4 regions of the Tepidibacillus sp. HK-1 genome follow, and region 1 is predicted to be linked to each of the others. Evidence: predicted binding sites of a transcription regulator. Region 1 holds the regulator's gene; each other region holds the start of a gene.

Evidence for each region. The regulator LexA, encoded in region 1, represses DNA repair genes until DNA is damaged. The targets are predictions, from matches to a motif close to CGAACATATGTTCG.
Region 2: the regulator LexA is predicted to act here: its motif matches at 1,587-1,600, upstream of BEN26_RS12240 (YhjD family protein).
Region 3: the regulator LexA is predicted to act here: its motif matches at 1,592-1,605, upstream of BEN26_RS05580 (DNA polymerase IV).
Region 4: the regulator LexA is predicted to act here: its motif matches at 1,650-1,663, upstream of pcrA (DNA helicase PcrA).

What each region holds. Positions count from the first base shown of each region.
Region 1 is NZ_BDGM02000010.1:73,126-76,343, reverse strand. Features, by position in the region: gene BEN26_RS06905 (dicarboxylate/amino acid:cation symporter) at 1-695, opposite strand, end outside; gene BEN26_RS06900 (hypothetical protein) at 843-1,043, opposite strand; gene yneA (cell division suppressor protein YneA) at 1,098-1,364, opposite strand; gene lexA (transcriptional repressor LexA) at 1,522-2,139, shown strand; gene glnA (type I glutamate--ammonia ligase) at 2,222-3,218, opposite strand, start outside.
Region 2 is NZ_BDGM02000027.1:7,366-10,583, forward strand. Features, by position in the region: gene BEN26_RS12230 (hypothetical protein) at 1-369, opposite strand, end outside; gene BEN26_RS12235 (hypothetical protein) at 841-1,173, opposite strand; gene BEN26_RS12240 (YhjD family protein) at 1,157-1,534, opposite strand; gene BEN26_RS12245 (CBS domain-containing protein) at 1,677-2,117, opposite strand; gene safA (SafA/ExsA family spore coat assembly protein) at 2,213-2,866, opposite strand; gene BEN26_RS12255 (N-acetylmuramoyl-L-alanine amidase) at 3,025-3,218, shown strand, end outside.
Region 3 is NZ_BDGM02000008.1:13,084-16,301, reverse strand. Features, by position in the region: gene BEN26_RS05595 (KamA family radical SAM protein) at 1-566, shown strand, start outside; gene BEN26_RS05590 (hypothetical protein) at 626-1,105, shown strand; gene BEN26_RS05585 (DUF1292 domain-containing protein) at 1,205-1,516, shown strand; gene BEN26_RS05580 (DNA polymerase IV) at 1,690-2,928, shown strand; gene BEN26_RS05575 (YolD-like family protein) at 2,925-3,218, shown strand, end outside.
Region 4 is NZ_BDGM02000005.1:136,353-139,570, reverse strand. Features, by position in the region: gene BEN26_RS04005 (hypothetical protein) at 67-639, shown strand; gene BEN26_RS04000 (YitT family protein) at 884-1,480, opposite strand; gene pcrA (DNA helicase PcrA) at 1,680-3,218, shown strand, end outside.

The DNA of each region.
Region 1 (3,218 bases):
ATTCCAAATGCCATCAATAAAATTGCTATGATTAATCCAATCACATACAATGATAAACTCTTAATGATCCCTAATCCTTGTGTTGCAATCACAGAAGCCATTAAGGAAAAAACGCCTATAGGTGCTAGTCTTAAGATAATTCCCATAATCTTAAAAATAACTTCATTTGCACTATCGATAAAGACAGAAAACGGTTTTCCCTTTTCTCCTGCAAGAGTAACTCCTAATCCTAACAATAATGCCGTTATAATAATTTGAACCATATGGCCTGTGCTCATCGATTCAAAAGGGTTGCTAGGAATAATACTTAATAGCCATTCAGATAAAGGAAGGCCTTGCTTTCCTTCAACCTTTTGTTGAAGCATTTCTACGCCTATTCCTGGTTTTAAAACATAAGCCACAATCAAACCAATGATAAGAGAAATAACTGAGGTAAAGATATATAAAAACAGTAATTTAATGCTATATCTCCCTATTTTCTTGATGTCACCCAAACTTGACATACTCGTTACTAATGAAACAAGCACCAATGGTACTACTATAAATTGGATCAATTTAATAAAACCAACGCCTACTAGATGCAGAATGTTTTTATCCAAAAATTGAATCATTTCATCAGGAACTAGAAGGTTGATAAAAAATCCTGCCCCTATACCAAGTATCATCGCTAAAAAGATTTTCGTAGATTGATTCATTTTTATATATCTTCCTTTCACTATAATAGGGTGCTACGTTAAATGATTATAATGAAAGTTTGAAATTTAATCAATGCAAGAATGTGCTGATGGTGAAAATAGTAAAGAGTAACACGCGGTTACTCTTTGTTTAAAAAATTAACCTATCTAATCATATGGAAGGTATCCATTGATTAAAGTTTCAACATGATGATATGGATTGAAATCATCAAATCGACCATAAGAATAATGGAGGACTTCCTCTCTTCCAGTTGATTCATTCACATTCACTCGACTTATCTGGTATTCCTCTTGTGGAAAAAAATGCGGATCTACCCTTGGAATATCATTAGGAAACCCAGGTATCATCTTATCCCTCCTTTATAATACATTATGTCTAAAAGAAGAATATTTTAGTATAAATTAGTCTAGAGGAATCTTAAGCACTTGGCCAGGATAAATCATTGCTTCTGATAATTCATTTAATTCTCGAATGTTGTATATCAATTCCCTAAAATCCATTTTGCCATTGTAATAAGGTTTGGCTATTGACCATAATGTATCACCTTCTTGGACAATTACTTCAATGTATTGTGGCGTTTTCTTCTGATTAATTTCCTTTCCATACACGATTGTTGAGATCACAAACGTTATTAAAATAACAAATAAAACTATTAAAATCCTTTTCATAAGAACCCTCCGAACATTTATTCTTAATTATAATTTTATTATATTTTAGAACAAATGTTCTTGTCAAGCTAAAATTTCGAACGAGTGTTTGCGCAATCGATTGATTTATGTTATAATAAAAAACAAGAAAGATATGGTATTTCAGAGGTGAATGATGATGAATAATTTATCGAACAGACAAAAGGCAATTTTTGATTTTATTAAACAAAAGGTGAAAGAAAAAGGTTATCCCCCATCAGTTAGAGAAATTGGAGAAGCTGTTGGTTTAGCCTCTAGTTCAACAGTACACGGGCATTTGTCTAGATTAGAAAAGAAGGGCTTAATTCGAAGAGATCCTACAAAGCCTAGGGCTATTGAGATTTTGGTAGATGATGATTTACCTAAGATGGACAAAGAGATGGTTAGAGTTCCATTGATAGGAAAGGTTACTGCTGGAGAGCCTATCACTGCCATTGAAAATGTAGAAGATTATTTCCCACTACCTGCTAGTATTGTAAATGGTGATGACGTTTATATGCTTGTTGTTCAAGGAGAAAGCATGATTGAAGCCGGTATATATGACGGAGATTATGTGATTGTTCGCCAGCAACCTATAGCTAATAATGGGGAAATTGTCGTAGCCATGACTGATGAGGGAGAAGCAACGGTTAAGAGATTTTTTAAAGAAAAAAACCATATTCGACTTCAACCTGAAAACTCAACGATGAAACCTATTTTATTACCACAAGTGACTATTTTAGGAAAGGTAATTGGATTATTTAGAAATATTCACTAACATTAGTAATTCTACTATAAATCCCCCTTCTCCATAAGGATGAAGGGGGATTTCATTTTAAATTAAGAATAGATTTAATTTTTTAATATAGCTTCATATATTGGTCTCTTTCCCATTGATGAACATGGGTCCTAAATAGATCCCATTCAATTTGTTTAGCCTCAACAAAATGCTCCACTGCATGGCTACCTAGCGCAGATAGAATGACTTCATTCTTTAAAAGTTCATGAATAGCTTCTAATAAAGTTGCTGGTAAATTATCTATTCCTTCTGCAATTCGTTCTTCCTCTGTCATAACGTAAATGTTACGATCGACAGGAGCTGGCAATTTGATTTTATTCTTAATTCCATCTAATCCTGCTTTCAATAGTACAGTTAAAGCTAAATATGGATTGGCTGATGGATCTGGATGACGCACTTCAATTCTCGTACTTAAACCTCGGGAAGCAGGGATACGAATTAAAGGACTTCTATTTTGTGCGGACCAAGCAACATATACTGGAGCTTCGTAACCTGGAACTAATCTTTTATATGAATTCACTGTTGGATTTGTTATTGCTGCTAATGAACGCGCATGTTTAAGTATGCCTGCAATAAAGTATCTAGCTGTTTCAGATAACCCCAATGAATCGTTTGGATCATAGAATGTATTCTCATTACCTTTAAATAAAGAAAGATGATTATGCATTCCTGAGCCATTCACACCATATAAGGGTTTTGGCATAAAGGTAGCATGTAAACCATGTTTACGAGCTATCGTTTTTACGACTAGCTTAAAAGTTTGAATGTTATCTGCAGTACGAACAGCATCAGCATATTTAAAATCAATCTCGTGCTGACCTGGAGCTACTTCATGATGAGAAGCCTCAACTTCAAATCCCATTCTGTCTAAAGTAAGTACGATATCTCGTCGGCAGTTTTCACCTAAATCTACAGGAGCTAAATCAAAATAAGCTCCATTATCGTTTAATTGTAACGTAGGTTCTCCTTTTTCATCCGTCTTAAATAGAAAGAATTCTGGTTCTGGTCCAACGTTCATAGCAGTAAAACCTAATTCTTCAGCTTCTTTTAAAGCCCTT
Region 2 (3,218 bases), on a different contig from region 1:
ATCTGTAATTTCCCATATAAACTTTTTTTTCTTTAAATAAAAAGTCACTAAAGCCGTATAAACACTATTTACGTTACCGTCTGGATTATATTTTTCTGATGTAAAAACACCAATTACAGTAGTTACATTATCACTTTCTGCTTTATGAACAAAGATATGTGGGGATGGTAATTTATTTGATTTAAAATAGTTTAAAACGTTTGATATTTCTTTTGTAACTTTCTGTTGTTCTTTTAACTGGTTTCCTGCCTCAATTTTATTAATTACTTTTAATACTACTTTTTCCGGTGATAAGTTAATTGATAAAATATAGAAGAAAATAGATAAAGTTATTAATACTGATATTGAGATTATTATTTTTTTACCCATACTTCACATCCTAAGGAAAACACCCCGAATGGCGTTTAATTTAATAAGGCATTGTTCCTTGTGATGCCCCATTATGGTACACCTGCCCATATTTGTATAGTAATATACTTAGTAATTTCATCTTGAGTAGCTTCTATTTGATAAACACCAGGTTCTATTTCAATTTCTTTTGATTTGTCATTTGCAAAGTTAACATTGGGAATCCCTAAAATTCCCATTCATTTAACTAGATAAAAGCTAAAAGCTAACATGAATAATTGCTATTAGCTGGAGATTTATTATATAATTATCATACCTTATACAACGTTTGCCGTAAATTGGGAAACTTTGATATAATGTACTTCAATTAAATCTAGTTTTTAAGGTGAAGTTTCCCAACTTAAAAGGGGTGAAAAAAGGATGGCTCTCACAAGCTCAAAGTAGAGGCACATCCTTCCGGGAAGGGTAAATCTGCCTTGTCCTTTCCCCATTCTATTCCTCTTCCTCATCATCGGCCTCGACGTAAGTGATTTTTACGCCTAGGCTTTTTAAAAGGTTTAGAACCTCTTCATTTAGTTTTGGGTCATACATTAAGCCAATTTGTTCAACTAGCTCCAATTCCTCTAGGTATCCATTTTCGGCATCCTCAATCAATTCAATGATATCGTCTAACTCTTTTTCCTGTAATTCCTTTAGGATTTCTTCCTTTGTCATTTGCTTTTTCACTCCTATTTCTCTATCTTGATTTTCTTGTAACCTTTTTCCATTTTTATTATATCCATTTTGGGGCAGGATTTCATCAGGCTGATCATTTTTTCTGGTCATCCCCTTGTAATACATAGGATTTAAACAATTGTTCACTTTCAGCCTGTAGCATGTAATTTAAGAATCGGTGTGTATAGATAAAACCGCGAAATTTTGCTTTTACAATGCGAACCGTCCGTTGTTGTTCTTCTTCAATTACCATCCCTCCTAACTCTTTCATTTGTCTCTTAATCGATCGTAAATCTTTTTCGATTTTCTTTTGCACCTCAAATAATGTATCTTGATAAACCCTTGTTAATTTACAAGCCGATTGTTGAATCATTTTACGGTCGAATTCCAGTACTTTAAGCATAATATGTAGAATCACATACTGCTTCACCAAATGGGAAAAATCTAGATATTCCTTTGGATACATTAACATGCTCATTCCCCCATGAAAATAACTTAATTGGTGTTTATAATTCTATTATATGCGAATAAACGTTCGATTAGAAGAGGGAAAATGAGGGAGTGATTAACGAGATTCACTCCCTTGTGACTTTAGGTTTTCACTTATTCCTTAATTAAAGGGTTCCATGTGTACCAGGCTGTGCCGGTTCGGAAATCTTACTTAATGCTTGTCCTGCTTCATCAATATGAATATTTCTTACTGCTAAATCACCAAGGGAAACGATTCCTACAAGGTTACCATTTTCCACTACAGGTAAGCGACGAATTTGCTTTTCTGCCATTAGGCGAGCAGCTTCATGAACATCCATGTCTGGTGTCCCAACGACTACATCCTTTGACATTAACCCATCAATTGCAAAAGAGCCTGAGCGTTTTTCGGCATATCCACGCAATACAAGGTCACGATCTGTAATCATACCAATTACATTTTGACCATCTACTACTGGAATAGCGCCCACATTTAACTGCGACATTTTTTGTGCTACCTCATAAGCATTATCTTGAAGTGAAACTGTAGCTACATTCGTGGTCATAATATCACGTAATGTCGTCATCTAATTTCCTCCTTTCTAATCTCTCCTTAGCATAACCCAGAGACCTAAAGAGTATTCTATACATTTTATCATCAGTTCGAGAGTGACCGTTCAGTTTACGGCCTAATAAACATTTGGGTCCAATAATATTTGCCAGTCCCACCTTCAGCATAGCCTACCCCTATTTCTGTAAAATTTGGATTTAAAATATTTTGCCGATGTCCTGAACTTCCCATCCAACCCTTCATCACCTGCCATGCCGTGGTTTGCCCCATCGCAATATTTTCACCAGCATAGGAGAAGGAAATTCGATACGCTCTCATCATATCAAAAGGGCTACCATAGGTAGGAGAAATGTGAGAGAAATAATGTTGATCCCTCATATCTTGAGATTTGTGACGAGCTACCCTGGATAACTGCCAGTTCGCACGTAAAGGTTTTAATCCTGCTTTTTGTCTTTCTTGGTTTACGAGTTGAATAACCTGGTGTTCGATGCTCTTAATTCGATCAATAACTGGAATGATCACCTTTTGCTTTGGATAGATAAGATTGGGATTTTTAATTTGTGGATTGGCCTCAATGATTTCCGATAGCCCTATTTGGTATTTAACAGCGATTTTCCAAAGGCTATCACCAGGTTGAACTGTATAGGTGTTCGTCCCTTGAGCTGTAGCTTGAAAACTCCAACCTATTGTTAAAAAGGAAAGTAAAAGTGTTAATACAAACGAACGAAAAATAAAGCAACGAAAACTATATTTTTGCATATTCATCATTTCCTCTCATTTCATCTCATTAGATTTTTTCCATCGAGATTATGTTGTGTTTTCTTTTCTTTTTTCATTCTTAAACCTAAAGGGGCAATCGCTTGTCACCGATGGGACGAAAAAAATCATATTAATATATAGAGTTACAGAAGGAGGTGATTGAATTGGTAAACAGATATTTTAAAGCCTATACGCTTGATGAATTTGATCGTTTCATTCGTAACTTCAACTTCACACGCCCTATCAATCATATTCAGATTCACCATACTTGGAAACCGAGAAAAACTGATTATCAAGGAGAAAAAACAATTGAAGCCATTTGGAGGTACCATACTGAAACAAGAGGTTGGAGTGACAT
Region 3 (3,218 bases), on a different contig from region 1:
GCTCATATCAAATTTCAGGTAGAAGAGAAATCTCTTTAATGACCCATTTTGAACATCCTTATGAGGTTACGCTTGAAGCGATGAAAGCTATCCAAAAATTAAGAAAAACTGGAGTTCAGGTTTGTAATCAATCCATTTATACGGTAGAGAATGCTAGAAGGTTTGAAATGTCTGCATTAAGAAAGCAATTGCGTCTAATTGGAGTGGATCCTTATTATTCCTTTAATGCTAAAAAGGATATTCCTGAAGAAAGAGTACCTATTGCACGGATGATCCAAGAACAAAACGAAGAGTCCCGTTTGGCGCCAGGAATCGATCGTTCCGATGAGGCGGTATTTGATATACCAGGAATGGGAAAAAACTACTTAAAAGCTTCCCAAGAGCATGAACTGATTATGATCCTAGGCGATGGTTCAAGAGTATATGAATTTTATCCTTCAGACGTCAATTTATTCAACAAAAGGTCATTTCTATATCGAGATGTTCCTATTTTTACTTTTCTTCAACAATTAGCCCATAAAGGGGAAAACCTTAAGGATTATCAATCCATCTGGTATTATTACTAAAAACAATAGTATAATGGTATTTGTTGTGACTGTAAATGATACTGGAAGGATGTTGATGGATGAACAAATGGTTTGAACAATTTACTCAACTTTCACTAGAAGAAGAAAAAATAGAATTTAAAAACAAATTAGAGGCAGTTGGTTTTACTGCCATGAATCAATTGATTCAAGATTTTTATGAAAAACTAAAAAATATGGACGAATTAGAGTTTGATCAAATAAAAAAATGGTTACAATGGGGGAGTGAACTTTTCCCGAATTTGAGTGTTATTAGTCCTTCTTGGGAAAATACATGGCAAGACTTAGCAAAGATTTATGATGTAAAAGTAGGGTATTTCATGGAAATTCCTAAAGAGCAAAGGGATGGAGAATGGCAAGTTTTGTTTGATAACCCCTTTTCAACTGAAGGAGTTGTCTGCCACCCTCGCAAGACCTTTAATGAAGCCACTTATTTAGCTGCTAAGTATCAACTTTATATGAAAAAGGCTGAAATTGTTGAATTACAAAAAATACAGTTATCCTATATGAAAAGAGGCTAATTTCTTAGAAATTTTAGTTTTGAAAGTTTTTCCTTGACTGTTGTTATTTGTAATGATACGATTAAACAGCTAATTGATAAGAAAAGAGGATTGATTTAGATGAGTGAACACGATCACAACCATAACCATCATCACCATGACCACCATCATAACCACGATCACGACCATGAGCATAAAGTGGTATTAGTTGATGAAAATGGACAAGAAAAAGAATTTGACATTGTTACTTGGTTTGAAGTAGAATCTCAAGAATATGTCGTTTTAGTTTCTGCTGATGCCGATGATGATCAAGAAGGGGTCATCTTAAAAGTTCAAGAAGAAAATGGCGAAGAATTTCTTGTAGATATTGAAGATGACGAAGAATGGGAAAAAGTATTATCTGTCTACGAACAGTTAATTCAAGAAGACTAAAAGAAACCCTCTACACTGGAGAAACTCTCCAATGTGGAGGGTTTTTGCTATAGAATAAATTAAAAATAAATAAAAGGAATATATGTTCTAAAAAACGAAGAATTGAGGTATAATAAAATAAGAACATTAGTTCCTTTTAATCACTTTTGTGGGTATATTGGAGGTGTAACATAATGGACAAAAAGAAAAGGGTTATTTTTTTAGTGGATATGGAAAGCTTTTATGCCTCTGTTGAAATAGCCTCCAACCCTGAATTAGTCGGAAAGCCTGTTGTGGTTTGTGGAGATCCGGAAAAAAGGCATGGAATTACTTTAGCTGCAAATCCTTTGGCCAAAAAGGCAGGAGTAAAAACAGCAATGCCTCTTTGGGAAGTGAAAAGTGTTTGTCCACAGGCTCAATTTGTAAGGCCACATATGGGGAAATATATTGAAGCATCTCTTCAAATTACGGAAATTTTGTATGAATTTACTGATCAAGTTGAGCCTTTTTCTATCGACGAGCAATTTATGGATGTAACAGCAAGCCAAAGCTTGTTTGGGTCCCCTCAGCATATGGCAAAAATGATTCAAAAACGAATCTGGGACGAAGTAGGTGTCAGGGCAAGGGTAGGAATTGGTGAAAATAAAATCCAAGCAAAGATGGCATGTGATCGATTTGCCAAGAAAAATCTTGAAGGAATTTTTGAATTAAATAGTACCAATTATATGAAAAAAACGGCTTCTTTAGCTGTTGATGAGTTGTTTGGAGTCGGTTCAAGAATGAAAAGAAATTTATATAAAATAGGAATTTATACCATAGGGGACTTAGCCAAAAGGCCACTTGAGGAAATGAAAAAAAGATGGGGTGTCAACGGTCATATTTTATGGTTAAGTGCCCATGGTATTGACTACTCACCAGTAAAAAATGATTCTACAGAATTGCAAAAAGGGGTAGGTAATAGCATTACTTTACCACGAGATTATATCTATAAAGAGGATATACAGGTCGTTTTGTTGGAATTAGCAGATGAAGTATGCAGGCGGGTAAGAGCTCTTCATAAAAGAGGTAGGACGATTAGTCTTTCATTTCGAGGAGCAGATTTTAATCATCCTACAGGATTTCATCGCCAAACTACAATTCCTTTTGCAACCAGTGATACCATAGAAGTTTATCAAGCTAGTTTACAGTTGCTTGAACATTTTTGGGATCGGCAACCAGTAAGAAGTATAGGGCTAAGTCTGGATCAACTAGAGGATGATCGGGAAATTCAGCTTGATTTATTTAGTCATCCTATTAAGAAGTTACAATTAGGGAAAACAATGGATGAGATTCGCGAGCGTTATGGAAAAACAGCGATTTTTCGAGCTTCTTCTTTATTGTCTTCAGGCTTATTATTTGATCGAGCTACAAAAATAGGAGGGCATGAAGCATGAATAGAGGAAATTTATTATGGACAGGTAGCCGTATGATGCTAACAGAACATCGACAATTGTTGAATAAAAGGTTGAGAGATATCAACAAAAAACAAAAGCCACTATTGGATGAGCAACAAAAGGAACAAATGGTGCAAATCATTTCTGAAGCGATGGTGAATGATCTAGAAGTCATCATTACTTTGTTTGATCCCTATCATGAAAAAAGGATCACCGGAAAGGTATTAGGGATTGATCCTTTGTTACGAAGATTACAATTGGGAGATGAACAGGAGTATTCATGGATCAAA
Region 4 (3,218 bases), on a different contig from region 1:
AATGTTTCTAGTGACGTTAGACACTGCTAGTAGTAGCTCGAGTGCATGGGCTGGTGGTCATGCTGCATGATAAAATTGAAATTAATGATAATAGGGCTACTTATAGTTAGCCTAGGATGTACACAACAGTCCAACAATAACATATTATCATTTAAATATGGAGTAATCTTTACATCTAATCTTTACAATAAAAGTAAAATAGTTCTATTTTCGCAAAATTGGGATGTTGTAGAAGAAATCAATCTCGATATTGGTGGCTTACAAAAAGAAAAGATTTATAAAGAGAATTTATACGTACCTGTTACAGGAATACCATCGGAACCTGGGAATAAAATATTAGAGTTTAACATGAAAACCGGGAATAAACGCTATATAAAAACAAAAAAACTGCCAATTAAGTTGGTTGTAAAAGATAATTTTTTATATGTTATCCATAACACTTCAATAGATTCTGGACTATTAACGAAAATAAATATCAAAAACAATAATATTATTAAAGAAAAACGACTTAGTGGAGTTTTGAGAGAAATTGCTATTGCAAATGATAAGATAAATGTTATTGCTGACTTTTTTGTATTAGATGGAGATGATCTAAATGGGGTCGACACTTCCTACTTGGTTTTGGGTAGTTTACTATAGTTTTATATTGGTCACTTTGATTGTTGCGATTATAACTTTGGTTGAAAGATATTTCGTCCGAATATATACAATATTTACATTCATTGTTCTACCTGCTTTTGTAATTTTAGTTCTATTAGGAAGTCTTGGAAGGCAAGGAACGACAGAATTAGAAAATTGGTTCATTGACTATTGTAAATAACATTTAAAATAATATTTCTATGGTTTTAATTGTTTTCATTGTTTTCACGAATATCAGGATTTCTTATTTTACCACCTTCTTTTGCTTCCAGGTTAAAAGAGATGTGGCCACACCGACTGCCATGATCGTAATAAAGGAGAGAATTAAGGTTTCCTTCGAAATCAAAACCCCGCCTAAGTAGATCACGATCGCATCAATCATAAAAATGATCAAGCCAACGTTAATAGGAAGAATTGTAGACAAATATTGGGCTAATAGATCTGTGCCGCCTGTACTTGTTTTAAATCGGAGCATGATGCCAATTCCCGTTCCGACAAAGAGCCCACCTATAATCGAACTGCTTAATGGATCAAGTTCTATATAATACAAAAAATAGTATTGATACGGACGTAAAACATCGATAAATAAAGAAGAGATGAGCATCCCATGAATACTATGATAGAAAAATGATCGATATTTAAACCAAGCCAATAGATATATTGGAATGCTTAATAAAATAATAGTTAAGCCCACCTTCACTCCTGACAAATAATTGACAATCAATGCAATCCCAATCATTCCCCCATCTAATAAATGAAAAGGAACAAGGAAAAAGTTGATTCCTACCGCAAGGATCAAACTACCTAATAGGATCGCAATTGCTTTAGAAAAGAGCTGCACTTTATTCATCCCCTATTTTGTCCATCTCTTTATGTATATTTTTGTATGCTTGTTAAAATTCATAGAAACGAAAAACCATTGTCCCACTCTGAAAAAAACTTTCTGAATCCTGCCTTCTTATTGAATCAAGGGGACGGATTCGATATAATTTGGTAGAGAAACCGGAAAACGAACAAACGTGCGATAAAGGGTGGAGAAAATGGAACAAATGATAGGTAATGATATTTTTAAAGGGTTAAATCCACAACAACAAAAAGCGGTTGAAACAATCAATGGACCATTATTGATCCTAGCTGGAGCAGGAAGTGGCAAAACAAAGGTTTTGACCCATCGTATTGCTCATTTACTATATAAAGGGATTGCACCATGGAGTATCTTAGCGATTACCTTTACCAATAAAGCTGCAAGAGAAATGAAGGATCGCGTTGCACGATTAGTGGGACCACAGGCAGAAGACATTTGGATCTCTACCTTCCATTCGATGTGTGTCCGTATTTTACGTAAAGATATTCAACGACTTGGCTATTCTAATAATTTCTCGATTTTAGATGCATCAGATCAGTTGAACGTGATCAAACAGATTATGAATGAACTGAATATCGATAACAAAAAGTTTGAACCAAAGGCGATTCAAGCCACCATTAGTCAAGCGAAGAATGAACTGAAATCACCAGAGGCTTTTGCCAAAATAGCGAACGACTTTTTTATGCAAAAGGTACTTGCCGTTTATGAGAAGTATCAAGCAAGGCTAAAGGCGAATCACTCTTTAGATTTTGATGATTTGATCATGGTAACGGTTCAATTATTTCAACAAGTACCGGAAGTATTAGCTTTTTATCAAAATAAATTTAAATATATTCATATTGATGAGTATCAAGATACAAACCGTGCACAATACCTATTAGTACAAATGTTAGCAGACCATTATCAAAATATCTGTGTCGTTGGAGATACAGACCAATCGATTTACAAATGGCGTGGAGCAGATATTCAAAATATCCTAAACTTTGAAAAGGATTTTCCTAATGCTCAAGTGATAAAACTGGAACAAAATTACCGTTCAACGAAGAATATTCTGCGTGCAGCCAATGAGGTCATTAAAAATAATTTTCAGCGTAAAGAGAAAAATCTTTGGACAGAGAACCCTCAAGGAGAAAAAATTACGCTTTACGAAGCGATGAATGAACATGATGAAGCCTATTTTATTGCCAAAGTGATTCAAGATGGTATTGACAAAGGAAAACAGTATCATGATTTTGCTGTCCTATATCGGACAAATGCCCAAACTCGTGTGATTGAGGAAATTTTTATCAAATCGAATATTCCTTATAAAATGGTTGGCGGTACCAAGTTCTATGATCGCAAAGAAATCAAGGATATCATGGCGTATCTTCGCTTAATCGTCAATCCAGATGATGATATTAGTTTACGTAGAGTGATCAATGTCCCTAAACGGGGGATTGGAGCTGCAACAGTAGATAAAATTGCAGAATATGCTGCATCTCAAGGCATATCGATGTTTGCTGCTATTCAAGTTGTCGATTTTATCGGTTTAAGTGCAAAAGCAGCCAATAAGGTGAGCGAATTTGCAGGGATCATTTCTCAATTTAGTCAAATGGTAGATTATCTTGGGGTCTCAGAATTAACAGAACAGGTGATTGAGAAAACAGGCTACCGTGAAGAATTAAAGAAAGAAAAAACTCTGGAAGCAGAAAGTCGCTTGGAAAATATTGAAGAA